3 regions of the Sinobaca sp. H24 genome follow, and region 1 is predicted to be linked to each of the others. Evidence: riboswitches for the same ligand, from Rfam matches in the RefSeq annotation. Region 1 holds a riboswitch; each other region holds the start of a gene.
What was found. Region 1 has a riboswitch for S-adenosylmethionine ahead of MMY81_RS04430 (aminotransferase class I/II-fold pyridoxal phosphate-dependent enzyme). Riboswitches for the same ligand answer to the same signal wherever they lie in the genome.

Region 1 (7,729 bases):
TGCGAAACAAACGTACCTGGACTTTATATTGCCGGAGTAATAGCGGCCGGGACAATGCCAATGAAATTTTTTATCGAAAACGGCAGGTGGCACGGAGAACAAATTGCCTCTCATATAAAAGAAAAAGAAAGCTGGCCTTCGTCATTATGACGGGCCAGCTTTCAAATGTATTGGTAAGATCTGTTCCGGTAATTCCTGCCTCAAGAGCGATCATTAATTTCAAGCCGCGCCTTCTGGCCATTCAGTCCGTTTGAGAAAATAACGCCTTTCTTTTTTAAGCTGCATGCCTCCGCCCTCGTATTCGTAAGTAGCCTGTACAATACCGCCTGTAACATCTTGATACAAGAACGACTGGGATATTGCGGGCAATAAGTGCTTCTACTGCCGCGAACAACAGCGGGGCAGATTGCCCTGGCGAATGCTTCAATGACGAGGCCGGAAGGAGAAGCTGATTCAAACAATTCAATTGTTTCTCTCTCCATTCGGCATACGCCTTAAGCAGAAACACCTTTTTAGTCAGAGAAGAGATGGAAAACTGCTCTCTGGCTGAGGGAGTATGGTGAAAAAGGATGCCGCGCCGTGTTACGAGTCCTATCGGTCCAAATTGAGGACTTTGGAATGTTGCCACATTGGAAGAGTGCGTTTTGTAACGTTGACTGCTGAATGCACCTCATCGTTCATTACGACGAGCACTCCTTTTTTCCCTCGCTTGTTCTGATGAGGCCGTTCTTTATAGCAGCGAGGAAATTGTAGGGACCGTCTGCTCCTAATTCATTGCTTGACCTCATAGCGCCCGTTAAAATAACAGGGATGGGGGAATGATGAAGAAGATCCAGAAAATAGGCTGTTTCCTCCAGAGTATCCGTGCCATGCGTAACTACGATACCATCATAGATGTTTTCAGCTATTTTTCGTTAATAAAAGATGATAGTTCAAACATATTTTCAGGCGTTATGTGCGGCGAGGGAAGATGAAAGAACGGGATAACCGTAATATCAGCAACCTGTTTTGCTTCTTCATGCCACTGATCAAGTGGGTTTTTCTCTCCTGGTGCTACACTGCCAGTCTGTTTGTCTTCTTTCATGGAGATCGTGCCTCCGGTATGTATCGTTAAAATCCGCTTCATTGAGGTGGCCTCTTTTCTATTTATAGTTAGTTGATCAAGTACAAAGCTGGAAAGGACGGATGCGTGAGTGTTTGCTATTATAACTGCGGCCCTGGCGCCTTCGGTCGCATTTTTAAGCTATTATTATTTAAAGCAGGAGACTCATTCGCGGTCTTTTCGTAAAACAGCCCGTTCCTTCCTGATCGGTATGCTGCTCGTTTTTCCAATTGTTACTGTGCAGTATGCACTTACAGAAGAAACCGGGACGGAGGCGTCTGTTTTTGTACAGTCCTTTTTGTATGCCGGGCTGCTTGAAGAATTCTTTAAATGGTTTATTCTCTGTGCCGCGGTTATTCCGTTTATCCGGGTACGCTCCGTTTACGATACGACTCTTTACGCTCTGGCTGTCGGGCTCGGTTTTGCGGCAGCGGAAAACATATTGTATCTGACAGCATATGGCGTGGATATAGCACTCGGAAGAGCATTCCTGCCGGTAGCAAGCCATGCTTTGTTTGCCTGTACTATGGGATATTATATAGGGAAAGCCTCATTTTTAAAAGGTACTGCACGGAAATTATTTTTGTCTTTGGCTCTGGTAGTCCCGTTCGTTTTACACGGCACGTACGATTTGCTATTATTAATCGACCGGCAGTACATAGTCTACTTCATTCTCCCATTAGGATTTCTTCTATGGTGGACAGCTGCTGAAAGGCTCAAAGCAGCAAATAGGTTTGAGCAGATGGAAGGAGAATAGACGGCTTATGATAGAGGAAAAGCGATATCGTGTCGTCATACGATGCCCGCAGTGCGGAGAAAAATTCGTTTTAAAAGGAAGCAGAAAAGAAGATGGGACGATTCAGACAGGTTTTGTCCGCTGCATCTGTGGAAACAGCAGCCGCTTATATGTAGATACGGCTCCTGAATAAATTCAACGAATTCGCACAATTTGATTGCAATTCGTACGGTAATCTTGTAAGGTTTTACTACACAACTATATAAATAAAGCTTTCTTATCCAGAGAGACGGAGGGATCAGGCCCTATGAAGTCTCAGCAACCAGCCTAAACAGGTCAGGTGCTAAATCCGCCGGGCAGCAGATGCCCGAGAGATAAGAAGAGGTGCTCTTATAAAACGCAGACCTTCTTCTTACTTTTAGAGGAAGGTCTTTTAGCGGAATGATAAATCAGGATACGCCGGCCACTATATAGTAATCAGCCACAAAAAGGGTGACAATCATGGATAAGAAATTTCACATTGAAACGAATCTGGTACAAATCGGAAACAAAGAAGATCCACGAACAGGTGCGGTCAGCGCTCCTATTCATATGTCTACAGCCTTCCGCCATGAAGGACTGGGCGAGTCTACGGGATTCGACTATTCCCGTACCGGCAATCCTACTAGGGACATATTGGAACGTGCTATTGCGGGTCTTGAAAACGGCGCAAAAGGGTACGCACTGAGTTCGGGAATGGCTGCGATTCAAACATTGTTTGCTATTTTTGACAAAGATGATGAGATCCTCGCTTCCCAGGACTTGTACGGCGGGACATACCGCCTGTTTGAAGAAGGATGGAAAAACTGGGGCATTACCATTGCATACGGCGATCCAAGAAATCTGGGAGCATTTGAACAAAAAATCACAGATCGTACGAAAGCATTGTTTATTGAAACACCAACCAATCCATTAATGCAGGAAGCAGATATTGAAGAAATGTCAAAACTGGCCAAAAAACACGGCCTCTGGCTGATTGTAGATAATACGTTTTATACACCGATCCTGCAGCGCCCGCTTGATATGGGAGCTGATATTGTTATTCACAGCGCTTCGAAATACCTAGGCGGCCATAACGATATTATTGCCGGATTAATTGTTACAAAACGACGAGCAGTTAAGCAGCCGGATTACGGCGTTTCATAACGGAATGGGAACCATACTATCGCCGATGGATTCCTGGCTCTTGATGAGAGGGATGAAACACTCTCCCTGCGTATGGAAAAGCATACAGAAAATGCCCGGGCAGTGGCAGCGTTTCTGGAAAAGCATCCAAAAGTAACAGACGTGCTGTATACAGGAAAAGGCGGCATGCTTTCCTTTCGGATTGAAAACGAGAAGTGGGTTGATTCCCTGCTTCGCGGGCTGGAGCTTGTGACGTTTGCAGAAAGCCTGGGTGGTGTAGAAAGCTTTATGACCTATCCAGCCACGCAGACACACGCTGATGTACCGGAAGAAGTCCGTATTGCAAACGGCGTCTGTAATAGACTGCTTCGTTTTTCTGTAGGTATAGAAAATAAAGAAGATATTATCGCAGATTTAGAGCAGGCGCTCGACCGTCTGTAAAAAGAAAATCACGAATCAGGGGAGTGGCTCGCAGTGAATTTGGCAGAAGAATATGCAAAACGGATGTTAATTGGCGACGGGGCGATGGGGACGTATCTATACGAAAAAGGATACAGCGGCTCCTACGAATCACTAAATCTCTCAGACCCCGATCTGATTAAAACCATTCATAGAGAATACGTAGAAGCAGGATCGGATATTATTCAGACCAATACGTATGCGGCAAATCGCATCAAGCTTGCAAAATACCAGCTTGAAGAAGAAACACCTGATATTAACAGGCGAGGTGTAGAAGCAGCCCGTGAAGCTTCTGAAGGCAGGACATTTGTATTTGCAACGATAGGCGGCATTCAGGGGCTGCAGAAAATGGAAGAAAGCGAAGCTGAAATAATTAAAGCTTTTTCCGAACAGATGGATGCTCTAATAAAAGCAGAGCCCGATGGAATAATTCTGGAAACCTTCTATGATCTTCAGGAGATTACTGCGGTCATCAAGCTTGCCAAAAGTAAAACAAACCTGCCGGTAATTGCCCAGGTTGCACTCGGTGAAGTAGGAGTGATGCATGGCGGTCTGCCTCTTGGAGAGGCATTTAAGCAGATGACGGCAGCCGGCGCGGATGCAGTAGGAGTCAACTGCAGAATGGGACCTTATCACATCTTAAGATCGCTGGAGATGACACCGCTGGATGAAAATACGCTGTACGCGGTGCACCCTAACGCCAGTCTTCCGGATATTGATGACGGCCGATTCGTCTACCAGTCCAATCCGGACTACTTTTATGAAAAGGCGCTTGATTTTCAAAATCAGGGCATCGGTATTATTGGCGGATGCTGCGGAACAACGCCGGAGCATATCGCTCAAATAGCCGCGGCTGTTAAAAACACTGTTCCAAAAAAGCGGACCGCTCAGGCGGTTGCCCAGAAAACGGGGCAGTTTTCCATCGTTGAACCTCCTTCTACAGAACCAAGTCTGCGGGAAAAAGCAAAGCAGTCCACTACCGTTATTGTGGAACTCGACCCACCTAAAAACTTGCTACGTCAAAATTTGTAGAAGGCGCTCAGGCTTTATACCAGTCCGGAGCGGATGCTGTTACGATGGCGGATAATTCGCTGGCAAGTCCACGCGTGGATAATCTGGCAATGGGAGCACTCGTTAAAAGCATGACCCAGGCACGCCCGCTGCTTCACGTCGCCTGCCGTGATAGAAACCTTATCGGCCTTCAGTCTCATTTAATGGGTATCAATGCTCTTGGTATTCATGACATACTGGCTGTAACCGGCGATCCTACAAAGGTAGGAGACTTCCCGGGAGCAACCTCTGTATATGATGCGAATTCCTTTGATTTGATTCATTTAATGAAAGAAATGAATAAAGGGCTGTCTTTTTCCGGGAAATCACTCGGTCAGAACACGACGTTTACCGTCGGAGCTGCGTTTAACCCTAACGTACGCAACGTGGACCGGGCCGTGCAGCGTCTGGAAAAGAAAATTACGGCTGGAGCCGATTATTTCATGACACAGCCGGTCTTCGGGGAAGGCCAGTTTAAAGAAATTTATGAAGCGACAAAACATATGGACGTTCCGGTGTATATCGGTATCATGCCTCTAGTGAGCAGTCGGAATGCCGAATTTCTGCATAATGAAGTGCCCGGCATTAAGCTGACGGATACGATCCGCCAGAGCATGGCGGCCTGCGGGGAAGACCGTGAGCTTGCAGCGGAAGAAGGAATTGCGATAGCGAAAACGCTGATCGACGAGGCGATGGAATATTTTAACGGCATTTATTTAATCACCCCATTTCTTCGTTATGATATTACATGCCGCTTAACTGAATATATAAGAGAAAAAGCAGCGGTTCGCACAGAAGAAAAAAGCAAGTGAACAGAGTGGAGGGAAACAAATGCCTAAAACAGCAATCCAGGACAGGCTGAAAACATCTATTCTCATTTTAGACGGAGCAATGGGAACGATGCTGCAGAACGCCGATTTAACCGCAGAGGATTTCGGCGGGGAAGAGTACGAGGGGTGCAATGAGTATTTAAACGTAACCGCCCTCACGTGCTTGAAAAAATCCACCGCGATTACCTGGAAGCAGGTGCGGATATTATTGAGACCAACACGTTTGGAGCAACGAGCATTGTTCTCGCAGATTATGATCTGCAGCATATGGCTGAAGAGTTAAATATTGCTGCAGCCAGACTCGCCAAGGACGCCGTCAAAGAAATAGAAACAGAAGAATTCCCACGCTATGTTGCCGGTGCTATGGGACCAACAACTAAATCGCTTTCCGTAACCGGAGGAACAACATTTGAAGAATTGACCGAAACCTACCGTGAGCAGGCCTCTGGGCTGATTAAGGGGGAAGTGGATTTATTTCTGCTGGAAACAAGCCAGGATGTAAGAAATGTGAAGGCGGCTTACCTGGGTATTCAGCAGGCGCAGCAGGAGCTCGGCATCGAACTGCCTTTAATGATTTCAGGAACAATCGAACCGATGGGTACAACGCTTGCCGGACAGACGATGGAAAGTTTTTATATCTCGATAGAGCATATGAACCCGATTGTTGTCGGATTAAACTGCGCTACGGGTCCCGAATTTATGAGGGATCACCTGCGCTCTTTATCTGAACTTTCCACCACGTATGTCCACTGCTATCCGAATGCAGGACTGCCGGATGAAGAGGGGCATTACCATGAATCACCGGAATCCCTGACGACAAAGCTGGAAGGCTTTGCTGAAAAAGGCTGGCTGAACGTAGTCGGTGGATGCTGCGGCACAACGCCCGAGCATATTAGAGTTATGCGTGAAGCATTAACCAAATTCGAACCCCGGACTCCTTCAGAGGGACACCCTCATGTGGTGTCCGGAATTGAACCGCTCGTATATGAAGAAGATATGCGCCCGCTTTTTGTAGGGGAGCGGACAAATGTTATTGGTTCCAAGAAATTTAAAAGGCTGATTAACGAAGGCAAGTTTGAAGAGGCGTCGGAAATAGCCAGAGCGCAGGTGAAAAAAGGCGCTCACGTAATAGATGTCTGTCTGGCTGATCCGGACCGTGAAGAAATAGATGATATTGAAGTCTTTTTAAGCCATGTAATCAATAAAGTGAAAGTTCCGCTTATGATTGATTCAACTGATGCAGCGGTCATTGAAAAAGCGCTGACGTATTCTCAGGGAAAAGCGATTATTAACTCCATTAACCTCGAAGACGGGGAAGAGCGTTTTGAAGACATTGTGCCAATCTTAAAGAAGTTTGGTGCGGCAGTAGTAGTAGGAACCATTGACGAAGAAGGAATGGCGGTTTCTACGGAAAGAAAAGTAGAAGTAGCGGTCCGCTCGCATGACATTCTTGTCAATCAATATGGAATGAATCCAAAAGATATTATATTTGATCCGCTTGTCTTTCCAGTTGGTACCGGAGATGCCCAGTACATCGGTTCCGCTGAAGCGACAATCAACGGTATTAAAGAAATTAAAAAAGCTCTGCCGGACTGTCTGACGATACTTGGTATAAGCAACGTCTCCTTCGGCCTTCCTCCTGTAGGAAGAGAAGTTCTTAACGCATCATTTATGTACTACTGTACAAACGCAGGGCTCGATTATGCGATCGTCAACACAGAAAAGCTGGAACGTTTTGCAAGCATCCCGGAAAAAGAGAAACAGATGGCAAAAGAGCTGCTGTTTGAAACATCAGATCAGACGCTGGCAGATTTCACCGCTCATTACCGGGGCAAAAAGGCAGAAAAGAAAACGGTGGAGCAGAATCTTTCGCTAGAAGACAGGCTTGCAGAGTATATTGTAGAAGGCACCAAAGAAGGTCTTTACAAAGATCTTGACGAAGCCCTTACTAAATACGACGAGCCGTTGAGCATTATTAATGGTCCGCTTATGGTCGGTATGGACAAAGTCGGAAAGCTGTTTAATAACAATGAGCTGATTGTAGCGGAAGTACTGCAGAGTGCCGAAGCGATGAAAGCAGCTGTATCACACCTCGAACCGTATATGGAAACAAAAGCGGCGGATGATACGGGCAAAGGAAAAATTCTTCTTGCTACCGTCAAAGGTGATGTGCATGATATCGGTAAAAACCTGGTAGACATTATTTTGTCCAACAATGGTTTTAAAATTGTGAATTTAGGAATTAAAGTGACATCCAACGAACTCATTGAAGCGGTCGCTAAAGAAAATCCGGATGCGATCGGTTTGAGCGGCCTTCTCGTTAAATCAGCCCAGCAGATGGTGCTGACTGCCCAGGACCTGAAAAACCAGCAGATTTCCATTCCGGTT
Region 2 (7,729 bases), on a different contig from region 1:
TATCGTGAACGGCTTCATATCTGTTTCTATCGTCTGGGTCGTGCCATCAAGCGTTACGCTCTCCCCTAATCCCACATTTGATAAGCCTTCCAGCAGCAGCTCACCCTCTTTCAATGACGTTTCGACATCTATTTCCTCTTCAGCTGTTCTTTCTTCTTCGACCACGTTCTCTTCCCTTTGTTCTGTATCAGCTTCCTCTTCTAGCTCTTCAGTGTTTTCTTCTTCTTCTAATTCCTCTGTCTCTTCTGTATTTGCTTCCTCTTCTGTATTTGCTTCCTCTTCTGTATTTGCTTCCTCTTCTGTATTTGCTTCCTCTTCTGAAGCTTCTTTCTCTGTCTCTTCTGCGTTTGCTTCTTCCGGTTCTTCTACTTCTTCCGGTTCTTCTACTTCCTCCTCGTCTACTTCTTCTGTATCCTCTTCTATTGCTGATGGGGCGTTTTCATTTGCTGCGTTTATATTCTTGTTTTCCTCCTCTTCCAGCTCTTCCGGGCCAATTTCATTCGTTTCTTCAATATGTTCTTTGCTTTCTTCTTCTCCCGGTTCTTCTGCAGAAGTATTAACAGCCAGCATTCCCATCCATAGCCCTCCAATGAGAATTCCACTGGCAGCATATCCTTTTTTCATAACATTCACCTTCTTTCTCTTTCAATATGAAATTGCATTCCATTTATACTAAATTCACTATATAGAACATCGTTACCCTCAGTGTAAGTATTTTCCATTCATCTGTCTACAAGTTTTCAGAATTTTCTTTATTAAATGGAAACTAGAAAGACTACGGGTCGATTAACTTAAAAACAAAAAACTCTGAATGAATGGATAAATTTAAATCAAATTTATCCTGCTTACCTTGTTTCTTAATAAAATCATCGTCTTCATTTATGTTAAATGTAATAATAGAGAACAAATAATCAATAAATGGAAAGTCAATATATTGTGAATAGCAGCAGAATACGATTATCAAGAAAATATTAAGTGTTCCTATTAAATCTATTTTCAATGTTGGAGGCCAAATTTATGAATATTAGACCTTTTAGTGTTGCTATTTCTGATGATCAACTACTAGATTTAAATAGACGACTAGCGTTAACTAGATGGCCTGATGAAATTCCTGATTCACACTGGAGCTATGGGATACCATTGGATATCATGAGAAAGCTGGCTTCTTACTGGCAGAATCATTTTGATTGGAGAGTAGTTGAGGAATACATTAATATGTATCCCAATTACAAAGTCGAGATTGATGGTATAGACCTTCATTTTCTTCACATCCGAGGAAGTGGTCCTAAACCGATGCCCCTTCTTCTTCCACACGGGTGGCCTGGGTCGGTCTATGAAATGTTAGATATCATTCCTTATCTAACAACTCCTGAAAAGTTCGGCGGCGACCCTCAGGATTCGTTTGATATTGTGATCCCATCTATACCTGGGCACGGATTCTCCTCTGCCCCATTGAAACCTGGCTTTGAAGATCGACAGGCTGCAGATATATTTGTGAAATTAATGGATGTATTAGGTTATGAAAAGTTTGGAGCCCATGGCTATGATTTAGGAGCCAGCATTATAGGGTTAATGTGTCTGGATTATCCTGAAAAATTGATTGGTTATCATACTACTTCCCCGGTAATCCCAGTCCTTACATATCAGAGGAGACTCTATTATCAGAAGCAGAAGAAGAATACCTTACTTATTGCAAACAATGGTATCAAGAAGAAGCTGGATATGCTCACCTTCTTGGGACGAAAGCCTCAAACGATAGCCTATTCACTAAACGATTCTCCCATAGGTTTAGCTGCGTTCATACTGGAGAAATGGTATTTATGGACAGACCCGCCAAGCGGAGATCTTTTAAAGCACTTTGATAAAGAAACATTACTCGCCAATGTTTCCATTTATTGGTTTACCCAAACGATAAATGCTTCAAATCGATATTATTATGAAGGGCAATATACAAAGTGGCCGGGGAGAAATGACGTTTCAAAAGTACCTATAGGAGTTTCCCTAAATGCTACACAGTTTCATGAACGCCCCCCAAAAGAATATGTCGAAAGGTTATTTCCCAATGTTATTTGCTGGGAAGACCTAAAGACTGGCGGACACTTTGTGGCTACCGAGCAGCCAGAGCTAATCGCTAAGAAAATAAGAAGTTTTTTTAATAACGTTAATCAATATCATGGATAATACCTTGAAATTGATCGTGCAAAATCTGTTCTATTTTTTTATCGTAAAAAGCTAGTTAGTTGATTTTCCTTACTGGATATTTTTCTTCGGCAAACCCAGCGCAGACAGATCAATCGTTTCTCCTGCACCTATTTTTAGAACATGATGGAAGCGACTGAATCCCAGGGATTTCGTGAGGCAGCTTCTTTATAGGCAGCGCACGAATTCACCGCCTGCCCTCTTTTTGTGTTTCTCTTAAACCGTTATATTTTTCTAACCACTCTGTAACAGATTGCACTAAAACACTATTTCTTTTATTGATCTATCTTGTTTTATATATATTCGATTATCCTGTGAAAAAAAATAGCACAACCCCATCCTGAATAATCGAATACTTAAAAAATTTTAAAAATGTATTATCTCTTATTGACTTTCATCAAAAGCGATTGTATTCTAAATATTACTAATTTAATACACAACTATTTTATCAAGAGAAGTGGAGGGACTGGCCCTTTGACACTTCAGCAGCGGACTAGAAATAGTACTGTGCTAATTCCAGAAGCAGCAGGCTTGAAGATAAGAAGAGCAATTTGTCGTATTTCGTCAAACCCCCTTCTTTATTTAAAGAAGGGGGTTATTTTGTTAGACGAATGACAGGAGAATAAAGAATAATAGAGAGAAAAAGGAGAGTATGGAGATGAAACGCAGCTTAGAACAACGACTTAAAGAAGGAACGGTTATTGCCGGAGAGGGTTTCTGTTTGAACTGGAGCGCAGAGGCTATTTACAGCGGGCTCCTTTGTACCGGAAGTGGCACTGGAAAATCCGGAGCTCTAAAAGAACATACCGTGATTCATGAAGGCGGGGTCTGATGTGGTACTGGCTTTCACCTACAACGCCCATAGAGAAAAAATGCGCATCATCGGCAAGGAAGATTTGCTGGAACCGCTAACAGAAGTGCGATCCGCTTAGCGAAGGAAGTAGCTAAAGAACATCCGACGGAAGAAGCATTGGTAGCGGGTAATATCTCCAATACGAATATTTTCGATCCAGAGGACCGGAATCGAAAGAAAAAGTCAGAGGCATGTTTGCCTGAGATGATCGGATGGTGCAAGAAGAAGGCGTTGATTACATTCATGGCGAAACGTTTTACTACCATGAGAGGCAGAAATCGCACTGGAGGAAATCCAGAAGCAGGGACTGCCGGCTGTCATTCTGCTTGGACTAATGGGTGAAAATATACTACGGGACGGCTATAGCGTAGAAGACTCTTGCAAAAACTTCTGAGAAAGGCGCACTGGTCGTCGGAATGAATTGTTTCCGCGGACCGGATACGATGCAGCCATACCTCGAAAAAATATGCGCTCAGGTGGATGGTTACGTAGGCGGACTGCCCGTTCCTTATCGCACCACCGAAGAACATCCGACATTTTTCAACCTGCCTGATGGCGGATGCAGCTGCCATCTGCCGACCGAAACGACATTTCCAACGGCACTGGAGCGCTATCCCACAATCGGTATGAATTGGCTGAATGGGCAAAAGAAGCAAAAAAATCGGGGTCAATTACATCGGATTATGCTGCGGTGCTTCCCCGGCTATGTCGGGCGGTTGCTGAAGCAACAGGAATGGAAACCTCAATTCACAATACTCGCCTGATATGGAAAAACATTTTCTGTTCGGTAAAGACAAGACATTAAAACAGCACAACCTAAGCTATCGTTCAAAAGCCTAAAGAGTAGATGATTTTATATCTTATGTAAGTTGATTAGAACCAGATAGTACGACTAATGCCAGCTTGTCCTTTGGAATTATCCATGGGAAAGGCTGGCATTTTATTGCTGCCGCAGATCAACTTATCTCCCATTTGAATGGATAGAGAAATGCACTGGAGTATTTATTTAGATCTATACTTATACCTGTAAATTCAGCATAGTTTCCCCTCTTCACCCTGACGAGTACAAACTTATTTTCACTGCGTCTTTTCGAAAAAAGGAATTTAATACCAGCCGCCGAATATATCTAATAGCAGGTTGTAAAAAATCAATCAGCCATCTTTTTATTTTTGACTGTACAATCAGGCATATCTATTTAAGTTAAAGGAGCTATTATGACAAAATCCTGATAAGAAACTAACCATGTGGGCTTTTTTTGTAAACGCCTTGAGCGCTCCCAGAAAAAATATTAAGAAGGATCATCATTTAACGATTATAAACAGTATCTCTCTATTGTTCCTTCTTTTGCTTGCCTTTGTCTTATATGCAGTTAACCTAATCATTATGGGAACTTTTCTTCCTGTTTATGAAACATGGGAATATTTATGTACATTTTTTTGGGACAAACATTGTTTGTGCTAAGTGTTCCAGCCGTGCTTGTGAACTTTTATGTGATCCGCTGGTTCAGCAGGCGTTACTCTGCGACTGAAAGAAGTACGCAAAATTTTCAGTGATATGGTAACACTCTCTATTATGTATATTGCTTTATAATCTCAGTTTTTCTTTTTATTCCTACCTGGGTTCATGGCGGTCGATTACTTATCCCTTGGAACGTTGTTCATTATTCTCACGTTTGTTTTCTATTTCTGCCGCTCCTTTCATTTAGTAAAATACTACGTATCAGACAGCCAAAAAAATACCTCTATGATTATGCTTCTGTACACAGTAATACTTCTTGTCTTATTCCTTTTTCACTTAGGTATGTTTCTGTCGTTTGGTCCCTTTAATGTCAGCTGAAGACTGCTCTCAAATGGTCTGGTTCCATTTGAAGAAATTCAATTATAAAAGTGCTCCCCGTTCCTGTAAGTAAAGCATGCTTTCAGAAAACTTGGTCCACCAGCCGGAATAAATAAGATTGACATGTTCGTCAGAGAAGAGTACATTATAAGAAATAACTTGATATCCTTTGGAAAAAGGGGAGTAGCTTTTCAATAAAATCGTCAGTACGGGAGAAATCCCCGGTTTTATTGGCAGCCAGTATGCTGTTAGCGAGACCTTTACCTATGAGACAGGTGAAGGCTTTTTTGTGTACCTTCACCGACTCAGCGGTGAAGGTTTTTTGTGTGTATACGCAGAATTCATATCACGGCAGGATACTAAGTTTGTCTTGAAAAGGAGAAGATAAACGTGAAAATTTAGTCCGCTGATGGAATATGGATAGATGCCTATCGTTTTGATACTTATGGAAGGAATACTAAACACATTATTAAATATCTTGTGTTCTCTTTAAACTATTTAATAAAAACAAAAAAGGAACGGGGGATGGAGAAATGACTAAAGGGGATTATCAAGCAGGAAAAGAGACCCTGACCGTTATAGGGATCGGATTAGGTTTAATGATCATAGTGTTTACCATTATCCATTTTGCATTTGGAGTCCCAATCTTCCCTTCTTAAAGAGGAGCAATAGAAACTAAAGGAGAGTCTGTGGTGGAAGAATGGATTATCGACTTTATCGAACAATTTGGGTATGCAGGCGTCTTTTTCCTTATTGCGCTGGAAAACGTTTTTCCCCCGATTCCGTCCGAAATCATTTTAACATTTGGTGGTTTTGCAACGACTACCTCTTCTCTTCATATACCGGGTGTTGTGGCGGCTTCTACCCTGGGATCGGTCTTTGGTGCACTGATCCTTTATGGGATCGGGCGATTAATCGACATAGATCGTATGGAAATCCTCGTGGGAAAATACGGCCGCTGCCTTCGAATATCCAAAAAAGATATTCGGCGGGCTGAGTCATGGTTTACAAAGTATGGTGTATGGACCATCTTCCTCTGCCGCATGATTCCGTTGGTTCGAAGCCTTATCTCCATTCCGGCAGGGATGTCTAAAATGAATATATCCGTTTTTCTGCTATTTACAACGGCCGGAACTCTGATTTGGAACATTATTTTAGTAAATTTAGGAGCCGCTGTTGGAGAATCCTGGACAGACATTTTAGAATTTTTGGATATTTATTCGTCCATTGCTTACGTTTGTATAGGAATAGCCCTTTTATGGGTACTGTTTCTTTTTTCAAACGATTTCAAACAAATGGAAAGAAAGAAGAAATAAACAGGTAGTATACGAAACATAAAATTTATACTTTCGAAGTAAACAAAATAGCAGGAGTGATATCAAAAAATGAATTCATTTAATACTAACGCAAAAAAGAATCAGCTGGACTCTAACACCATAACACGTATAGCCTCAGGCACAGCTATACTTTTACTACTCAGCAGCTTGTATCTAATTATATTTAACTCCACCATCTTATATACCGGGATAGAGGGATACGTGGTTCTATTGCTTTTGATAGTACTCCTTTTATTATATGCGGTTAGTTTAATGACCGGAGAACTCTTTGCGGATTATATCATTAGAAAACGCAATAAATAAAAAATCCATCGTTTATCTCCGGCTTGGTATTACACGGTGAAAGATTTTATATAGCAAACCCTGCGTCGTGCAGATAAAGGCAGTTTCGTCTTATAATAATCACATAAAGGAGGAATATACATGACTGTAACCATTAAAGCTTTTTTGCAGGCGGAAGCTGGAAAAGAAAAAGACTTGAGAAAAGAGCTTAAAAAGGCAGTGGCTCCATCTCGTGCAGAAGCCGGCTGCCTGGAGTACGTATTATATGAATCAGAAGCGCAGGACGGGGTGTTTATCTTTTCGGAAAAGTGGAAAGATGAAGAAGCCGTTCAGCAGCACATCCAGACTGATCATTACCAGGCCTACCGCGAAAACACAGAGAATCTCGTTGTTTCCCGGGAAGTATATAAAGTACAACCTGTAGAATAACTAAAAAGAAGCTGCTCACCGGCAGCTTCTTTTTGTCTATTATTGCGGTTTTGCTTTTTTCGCATGAGCCGCAGCCTTCACTTCTTCAGGCGTGGTTCGATTGTCTTCTGCTTCTTTCTTCGTCGCTTCATCCCCGCACACAACGTGATCTACTTTATTCTTGAACGCTTCGTACCCCTGCTGTGCGACTAGCTCTTTATCGTTTTTGTTTCTTTCATCGCCGAAATACGTAGAATCCATACCGGCGTTATGATGGAAATCTGTATTGGTCGCACCGGGAAGCATCGCTGTTACATTGACTCCTGTTTCTTTTAACTCTTCTCTCAGCGATTCCGCGAACATAAATCCAAAGGCTTTAGAGGGACCGTATACTGTTTCATACGGAGTCGGCAGCGTCGCAGAGACAGATGACACGAGCAGTATGTTCCCCTCTTTATTTGGAACCATATGCTGCACGACGCGTTTTGCCATATGCACCGTTCCCTTAATGTTAATATCGATTAACTTTAATTCCTCTTCTAAATCATTCTCCAGAAAAGAACTGCCCATACTAACACCGACATTCAGCACAGCTGCATCCAGCTTTCTATTTTTGTTTTTACAAACTGCCAGAATGCTTCGACACCTTCATAGGTAGAGGCATCGGCCTGGAGAGGATACGCTTCGACTCCATAGCTTTTGATAGTCGTTTCTGCTTCAAAAATCCGCTCACTAGAGCCTGAAACCGCAATATCATACCCATCCTGAGCGAATAATTTTGCAAGTTCCAGCCCTAATCCGGAAGAAGCTCCT
Region 3 (7,729 bases), on a different contig from region 1:
TCTCCCGATAGTCTTCTTCGGAAATGAAGAGCAGAAAGCCAAGTATCTGCCGGATCTGGCAACAGGCACAAAAATTGCAGCCTATGCGCTGACAGAGCCGAGCTCCGGGTCAGATGCTCTTGGCGCAAAAACCACCGCTGTCTTAAATGATGCAGGCACCCACTATAAGCTGACCGGTGAAAAGCAGTGGATTACGAACTCGGCCTTTGCCGACGTCTTTATTGTGTACGCTAAAATTGACGGCGAGCATTTCTCCGCCTTTATTGTAGACCGGGAAATTGAAGGGGTCTCTACAGGCCCGGAAGAGAAAAAGATGGGAATCAAAGGGTCCTCGACAAGAACATTAATTCTCGATAATGCCCATGTACCGAAAGAAAATCTGCTTGGTGAAGCAGGGCGCGGTCATATTATTGCGTTTAATATCTTGAATGTAGGACGTTATAAGCTCGGCGTTGGCTGCGTCGGCGGTTCAAAACGGGGAATTGAACTCTCTGCTAAATATGCAAATGAACGTAAGCAGTTTAAAGTGCCGATTGCTTCTTTTAGAGGGATCCAGGAAAAGCTGGCTACAATGGCATCGGAAACGTATGCATTGGAAAGTTCAATTTACCGTACCGGTGGTCTATTTGAAGAGCAGCTTGGCAGACTGAGCGAATCGGAGCAGGATGATGGCGGGAAAGTGGCAGGAGCCATAGCTGAATACGCCATTGAGTGCTCGCTGAATAAATTTTACGGATCAGAAACACTCGATTACGTAGTAGATGAAGCGGTACAGATTCACGGCGGATACGGTTTTATGGCGGAGTATGAAGTAGAGCGCGCCTACCGTGATTCCCGAATCAATCGTATTTTTGAAGGAACAAACGAAATTAACCGTCTGCTTGTACCGGGCACGATTATGCGTAAAGCGATGAAAGGCGAGCTGCCATTTTTGGAGGAAGCCAAAAAACTTCAGTCCGAAATTATGTCGATGATGCCGGAGGAGCCTGGATCCGAGCCGCTGGAGCAGGAGAAAATGCTTTTGAAAAACCTCAAAAAAGTATTTCTGCTCGTATCGGGAAGTGCCGCGCAGAAATACGGCAAAGGGCTTGATCAGGAGCAGGAGCTTCTCTTTAACTCGGCAGATATTGTAAGTGATATTTATTCCATGGAATCCGCGATTCTCCGTACGGAAAAAGCGATGAACAAAAATGGAGCCGAAAAAGAAAACATGAAAATCATGCTTACCCAGGTGTTCTGCCAGGAGGCAGTAAACCGTATTGAAGCGCATGCCAAGGAGTCTATCATTCATATGGAAGAAGGAGATTCACTCCGCACGATGCTTTCTATTCTCCGCAAGCTGACGCGCCACACGCCGACAGACGTGATCCGCATCAAGCGCAGTATCGCAGAGAAGGTGCTTAAAGAAGAAAAGTATGTCATCTAAAGATAGATAAAGGTAAAAACGGGCAGAGTTTCTGTCCGTTTTTTTATTTGCATACATATTGCGGGTTCCGGTTATAACGATATTCAATAAAACTATTTGTGATTATATATACCTATTACTTTGTATTTACACAAAAGTAAAAATTCGTTAAAATGTATATCTATACATGTTTTCGAATAAGAAGGGAATGGTTGGATGAAGAGGGGTACGCATCAAAAAGTATTAATGGGGGCTGGTTTATTTGTTATCTTAGCAGCAGGATGCTCACAGGAGGAGGCAGCGCCGGCAGCTGAGGAAGCAGAAAGTGCAGAGGTTTCGGAAGAAGAAGAGGCAGCGCCGGAAACAGAGGAAGCCGTAGAAGAACCTGCCGTTGAAGAGCAGGAAGCAGAAGGTGAAGAGAGTCAGGCAGACGAGGCAGAAAGTGACTCAGAAGAACAGCAGGAGACATCATCTGAAGAAACGGTAGAAGAAGAGAAAGGGGAAGCCTCTCAAGAAGAATTGGCTGAGTTTGCAAGAGATTGGCTTATATTAGATGATGAAACAGGAAACTTTATTTCGTTCAGGGTTAAATTAGCCGAGGATGAAAATACGCTTCAAGCTACATATGATGGTTTTCAGTCTGGTGAAGTTGAGGTTATTTATGAAATTACCAGTTTGAAAAATGGAGTGTTAAATATGGAGGGAGACATTGAGCATATGGGTGGCTCTAAAATCACCCTAGAATTATTAGATAATGACAGGTTATTGTGGAAACACCCTACTAAAGAATTGACTTTTGACACGGAAGAAGATGCAATTGCTAAAGATATAGAAAGAAATGAAAATCAATCGAACGGCGAACTCAACGAAACAAATTCGAGCAGTGAATCAACAGCAGACTCCACATCTGAAGCGGCTGCTGAGTCAGAAACAGCCTCTGAGCCGGACACGGAATCAATGAGTCTGGAGGAGCAGCTGGTAGAAGAGCTGATTCAATACGGTATTGGTAACGGCGGGACCCGTGACAGCTTTACCTTTTACGAACAGGCCTGGGAAACCGGAGCGGACGGCAATCAGTATTACGTTATGATTATTGGTGATGCATCAGTAGGGGAGACAGAGAGAATCCACACCTTCCACGGAGGAGAGGACGGCCATCTGTACTTCCTGAATCTTGATGCTTTTCCGGATGCGGAGACAGTAGAATATACGAGAGTGGATTCTTATTAAAAGCAGTTCATTTATTGAGTCGAGCCGAAAAGAAAGATAAGCTATACTAGTAATTAAAGAAAGGAGGTATAGCATGGCAGTAGACATATACAGCTATCCAGCCTGCAGCACCTGCAAAAAAGCTGAAAAGTGGCTGGAAGCGCAGGAGGTGCCATTCACAAAGCATCATATTGTAGAATCTCCTCCTTCGGCAGAAGAGATAAAAAAACTTCATCACATCAGCGGATATCCGATCCAGAAATTTTTTAATACTAGTGGAAAAAAATACCGCGAAATGGGTCTCAAAGATAAAGTAAAAGAAGCGGACAACGAGGAACTATATGATATTCTCGCCTCAGATGGTATGCTAATAAAAAGGCCTATCGTGACAGATGGGAGCCAGGTTACATTAGGGTTTAAAGAAGCGCTGTTTGAGGAAACATGGAAACAGTAAAGATAATGAAAACTGGAGGAATGAATAATGAGCGTACCAAAGGAATTGAAGTATTCACAGGAGCATGAGTGGGTAAAGACCGAAGGAGAAAAAGCAAGAGTCGGCATTACAGACTTTGCCCAGTCCGAGCTTGGAGACATCGTATTTGTTGAACTGCCGGAAGTTGGAGATGAAGTTCAGGCAGACGAACCTTTTGGAAGCGTAGAATCAGTAAAAACGGTTTCCGAACTTTATGCCCCTATCAGCGGTACGGTTGTTGAAGTAAATGAAAATCTGGATGATTCACCGGAATTTGTAAACGAATCTCCTTACGAGAAAGCATGGATGATTGTTGTAGAACCATCAGACAGCAGCCAGATCGATGACTTAATGTCTGCAGAAGATTACGAAAAAATGGTGAGTGAAGACTAAATCACGGTTACATAAGAAGCCTGCCTCTACTATAGAGGCAGGCTTCTTTTATTAGAAATACATAACCCTCTTTTCTTTTTCGGCAATGTTCTATATATTAAAAGGAGTGAATTTAATTCGGTTGTCGAAATAAAACGGGGGAACTCTTATCATGAAAGGTATTGCGAAAGAATGGGCTTATCAATTCAAGCATTACAATAAAAATGTACGTTTGTTCTTGATTGCTTCTGTGCTCTCCAACATGGGCATGGGAGTCTTTATGATTATGTATAACTACTATATAAGAGAGCTCGGCTACCTGGACGATGTAAACGGTCGGGTGATCGCGGCTCAGGCAACGGCTACAGCGATCGCCCTTCTCCCGGCAGGTTTGTTAAGCGACCGTATCGGCCGGAAAAAAGTTATTATGGCCGGTGCCCTTATGCTTGGAGTAAGTTTGTTTCTTCGTTCGGTCGTGGAAATAGAGGGACTGCTTTTAACTGGAGCGTTTCTAACAGGGGCATTTATGTCCTTTGTACAGGTTTCCTCGATCCCGCTGCTGGCTGAAAATTCCACCGAAAAACAGCGCGTTCATTTGTTCAGTTTTAATTTTGCATTGATTATGGTGGCCAACGTAATAGGAAATGGCATGGGCGGACTGATGAGTGACGGTGCCCGTTTGCTGCTTGATATGACTGCTCTGCAAAGTCTGCGACTTACGCTGCTGACAGGAGCTTGTTTAAGCTTTGCTGCAATCTTCCCGGTACTGAAAATAAAAGAAGAGCGCAAACTCACGGTGACCAAGACAGGTGCCAGCTCTTTTAAAGAAATTCTACATACGAATCGTGCCGGTATTAAAATGATAGCCCTATTTGCGGTTGCTCAGCTGATTATCGGATTTGGTTCCGGTCTCGTTATCCCATACCTGAATTTGTATTTCACCGACCGCTTTGACGTAAGCTATACTATTGTCGGTTTGATTCTGGCTTTAGGACAGGGGATGACAGCTGTAGCATTTATGATTGGACCAACGCTTGTGCAGAAAGTAGGGGAAGTGCGTGCAGTAGTTATCCTGCAGCTGAGCTCACTTCCATTTCTGCTTGTTACAGCCTACACGCAGAATATATGGTTTGCCGTTATCGGCTTTTTATTCCGCCAGGCGTTAATGAACGCCGGAAACCCGATTCAGATGTCGTTAATGATGAGAAGCGTAGGAGATAATATTAAAGGGCTCGCAAACTCCATAGGGCAGATGGTTTTTCAGCTGGGCTGGGCGATTATGGGACCGGTATCCACATCGATCGTTCTCATATATGGGCCGTACTATGGATGGGCATGGGTGTTTACGTTAACGTGTGCTCTCTATTTAACAGGCTCCATCTATTTTTATATTGTATTTAGAAAAGTCCCTCCAAGCAGTGATATATGAGGCATGACAAATGATTTGACAGCCGGACGGTCCCATGCTAAGCTTCGATTTGTACTTAATAACCTACATATGAAACACTCTTATCATGAGAGGTGGAGGGACTGGCCCTTTGAAGCCCGGCAACCGTCATTATTTTTAATGAAATGGTGCCAATTCCTGCGAAGCGTAAGCTTTGGCAGATGAGAGAAAGGAATGAACCATGCCCTTTCTGCTGATGATAAAAGCTGAAGGGTATTTTCTTGTGGTTAAATTAAGGAGAGTGTGCCGGTATTTTGTCAGTTGAATAAAGTTTCTGTTCCAAGACCAAGTTATCTGGTATGATAAGTAAGATTAATAAAGAAAAGAAACAGGGTGGGCATATGATAGCACTGGAAAAACTATCGAAAATATTTTCTACATCCAATGGAGATATAACGGCAGTAGACAATATAGATTTAACGATAGATGAGGGAGAAATATTTGGCATTATCGGCTACAGCGGTGCAGGAAAAAGCACGCTTATCCGTCTGCTGAACATGCTTGAAAAACCGACATCGGGAAACATTGTTATTGGCGATAAAAATATGGCCGATCTGCAGGGTGCTTCGCTTCGGGAAGCCCGCCAGGAAATCAGCATGATTTTTCAGCATTTTAATCTGCTCTGGTCGAGAACGGTACGGGAAAACATAGCGTTTCCACTCGAAATAGCAAAGCATTCAAAGAAAGATAAGAATGCCAGAGTGCAGGAGTTAATAGAACTTGTCGGCCTCAGCGGCAGAGAGGACGCTTATCCAGCCCAGCTGAGCGGCGGCCAGAAACAGCGCGTCGGCATTGCAAGAGCTCTTGCAAACAACCCGAAAGTTTTGCTCTGCGATGAGGCAACGTCTGCGCTCGATCCGAAAACAACAGACTCCATCCTCGAGCTGCTGACGGACATTAATAAAAAGCTAGGATTGACGATTGTGCTGATTACACATGAAATGCACGTCATCCGGAAGATATGCAACCGTGTCGCCGTGATGGAGAACGGAAAAGTAGTAGAAGAAGGACAGGTGCTGGATGTATTCAGACAGCCCCGCGAAGAAATGACAAAAGAATTTGTAAAACAGATTACCGAGCCGGAAGAGACGATGGAAGCGATTCGGGAATTAATGAAATCCGGTGATGACAGTCCTATTGTTAAAATTTCATTTCTTGGTGAAGATGCGGAGCAGCCTATCATGACGGATCTTATCCTGACATGCGGCGTGTCGGTCAATATTCTGCAGGGCAAGGTGTCCAAAACAAGAGAAGGAAGCTACGGCACGTTATTTGTTCAGCTCAAAGGAAATCAGGAACAGCTTGACCATGCGCTGTCTTATTTGAAAGAGCAGCAGGTGCAGACAGAGGTGATGACAGCTCATGAATGAACTACTTGAAAATGTAAACTGGGGCAACATGTGGCAGGCAACAGTAGAAACTTTGTACATGAGTGCTTTGGCCGTACTGGCTACGTTTATTTTAGGGGTGCTGCTTGGCCTCATTCTTTATATGACAGACAAAGGAAACATGTGGGAAAATAATCCGATTCATCTGGTGGCGGCAGCGATAGTAAACGTCTTCCGTTCCATTCCATTTATTATATTAATTATTCTGCTCGTTCCATTTACAACTTTTATCGTCGGAACGATGCTTGGACCGAGCGCAGCTCTTCCTGCTCTCGTAATTGGAGCAGCTCCGTTTTATGCGAGACTGGTGGAAATCGGGCTTCGTGAAGTTGATAAAGGAGTGATTGAAGCTTCGCAGTCAATGGGAGCCAATCAATGGCACATTATTTTTAAAGTCCTGATTCCAGAATCTCTTCCTGCATTAATATCCGGGATTACCGTTACAGCTATCACGCTCGTGAGTTATACGGCTATGGCCGGTGTGATCGGTGCGGGCGGACTTGGCGACCTCGCTTTCCGCGAAGGATACCAGCGCAGTAATCCGGATGTCACGTTAGTAGCAACTGCCGCCATTTTAGTGATCGTTATGATCCTGCAGTGGGTTGGCGATAGAATTATATATAGAATTGATAAAAGATAAAAGGGGAGAATGGAAAAATGAAAAAGATTTGGATGATTCCAGCACTATCACTAACAATTGCTTTAGCAGCCTGCGGAGGCGGCGGGGAAGAATCAGGTTCTGAAGAAGAACCAACGACGCTCACAGTAGGTGCTTCCAACGTGCCTCACGCAGAAATTCTTGAGTTTGCCACTGATCAGCTTGAAGAAGAAGGCGTGGATCTGCAGATAGAAACATTTAATGACTATATTGTGCCAAACCAGGCTTTGTCTGAAGAAGAAATTGACGCTAACTATTTCCAGCACGTGCCTTACTTTGAATCACAGATTGAAGAAAATGATTACGACTTTGCCAACGCCGGAGCAATTCACATCGAGCCAATGGGCGTATATTCCCAGGACTATGACAGCCTTGAAGAACTCCCTGAAGGCGCTGAAGTGATCATGAGCAGTTCGGTAGCCGATCACGGACGCATCCTGAGCATGCTTGAAGAAGAAGGCGTTATTACAATGGAAGAAGATGCCGGAATCGAAGCAACGCTGGACGATATTGCCGAAAATCCAAAAGACATTCAGTTCAGTGCCAACGTAGAAGCAGCAACTCTACCTCAGGCATATCAGAATGGAGAAGGCGATGCCGTATTTATTAACTCCAACTATGCACTCGACAGCGACCTGAGCCCAAGCGAAGATGCTATCGCGATTGAAAGCGCAGAGGATAATCCTTACGCGAATATTATAGCGGTACGCAGCGGTGATGAAGAGCGTGAAGAAATCCAGACATTGGTGGATGTTCTTCATTCTGATGAAGTAAGGTC

Region 2: another riboswitch for S-adenosylmethionine. It lies ahead of MMY81_RS35150 (homocysteine S-methyltransferase family protein); the one in region 1 lies ahead of MMY81_RS04430 (aminotransferase class I/II-fold pyridoxal phosphate-dependent enzyme).
Region 3: another riboswitch for S-adenosylmethionine. It lies ahead of MMY81_RS27310 (methionine ABC transporter ATP-binding protein); the one in region 1 lies ahead of MMY81_RS04430 (aminotransferase class I/II-fold pyridoxal phosphate-dependent enzyme).

Annotation. Positions count from the first base shown of each region.
Region 1 covers NZ_JALBWT010000002.1:234,968-242,696, forward strand. Annotated here, with positions in the region: partial or broken gene MMY81_RS04410 (YpdA family putative bacillithiol disulfide reductase) at 1-150, shown strand, start outside; gene MMY81_RS33795 (L-asparaginase family protein) at 201-482, opposite strand; gene MMY81_RS33800 (asparaginase domain-containing protein) at 681-908, opposite strand; gene MMY81_RS33805 (asparaginase domain-containing protein) at 905-1,126, opposite strand; gene prsW (glutamic-type intramembrane protease PrsW) at 1,194-1,859, shown strand; gene MMY81_RS04425 (hypothetical protein) at 1,867-2,031, shown strand; SAM riboswitch class I at 2,113-2,219, shown strand; partial or broken gene MMY81_RS04430 (aminotransferase class I/II-fold pyridoxal phosphate-dependent enzyme) at 2,340-3,443, shown strand; partial or broken gene MMY81_RS04435 (bifunctional homocysteine S-methyltransferase/methylenetetrahydrofolate reductase) at 3,477-5,323, shown strand; partial or broken gene metH (methionine synthase) at 5,343-7,729, shown strand, end outside.
Region 2 covers NZ_JALBWT010000006.1:58,007-65,735, forward strand. Annotated here, with positions in the region: gene MMY81_RS10315 (WxL domain-containing protein) at 1-624, opposite strand, end outside; gene MMY81_RS10320 (epoxide hydrolase family protein) at 1,018-2,181, shown strand; SAM riboswitch class I at 2,642-2,743, shown strand; partial or broken gene MMY81_RS35150 (homocysteine S-methyltransferase family protein) at 2,858-3,892, shown strand; gene MMY81_RS10335 (DedA family protein) at 5,582-6,205, shown strand; gene MMY81_RS10340 (putative quinol monooxygenase) at 6,650-6,937, shown strand; partial or broken gene MMY81_RS10345 (SDR family NAD(P)-dependent oxidoreductase) at 6,977-7,729, opposite strand, start outside.
Region 3 covers NZ_JALBWT010000036.1:9,798-17,526, forward strand. Annotated here, with positions in the region: gene MMY81_RS27285 (acyl-CoA dehydrogenase family protein) at 1-1,426, shown strand, start outside; gene MMY81_RS27290 (hypothetical protein) at 1,622-2,635, shown strand; gene MMY81_RS27295 (arsenate reductase family protein) at 2,709-3,068, shown strand; gene gcvH (glycine cleavage system protein GcvH) at 3,096-3,479, shown strand; gene MMY81_RS27305 (MFS transporter) at 3,631-4,887, shown strand; SAM riboswitch class I at 4,965-5,073, shown strand; gene MMY81_RS27310 (methionine ABC transporter ATP-binding protein) at 5,247-6,275, shown strand; gene MMY81_RS27315 (methionine ABC transporter permease) at 6,268-6,933, shown strand; gene MMY81_RS27320 (MetQ/NlpA family ABC transporter substrate-binding protein) at 6,951-7,729, shown strand, end outside.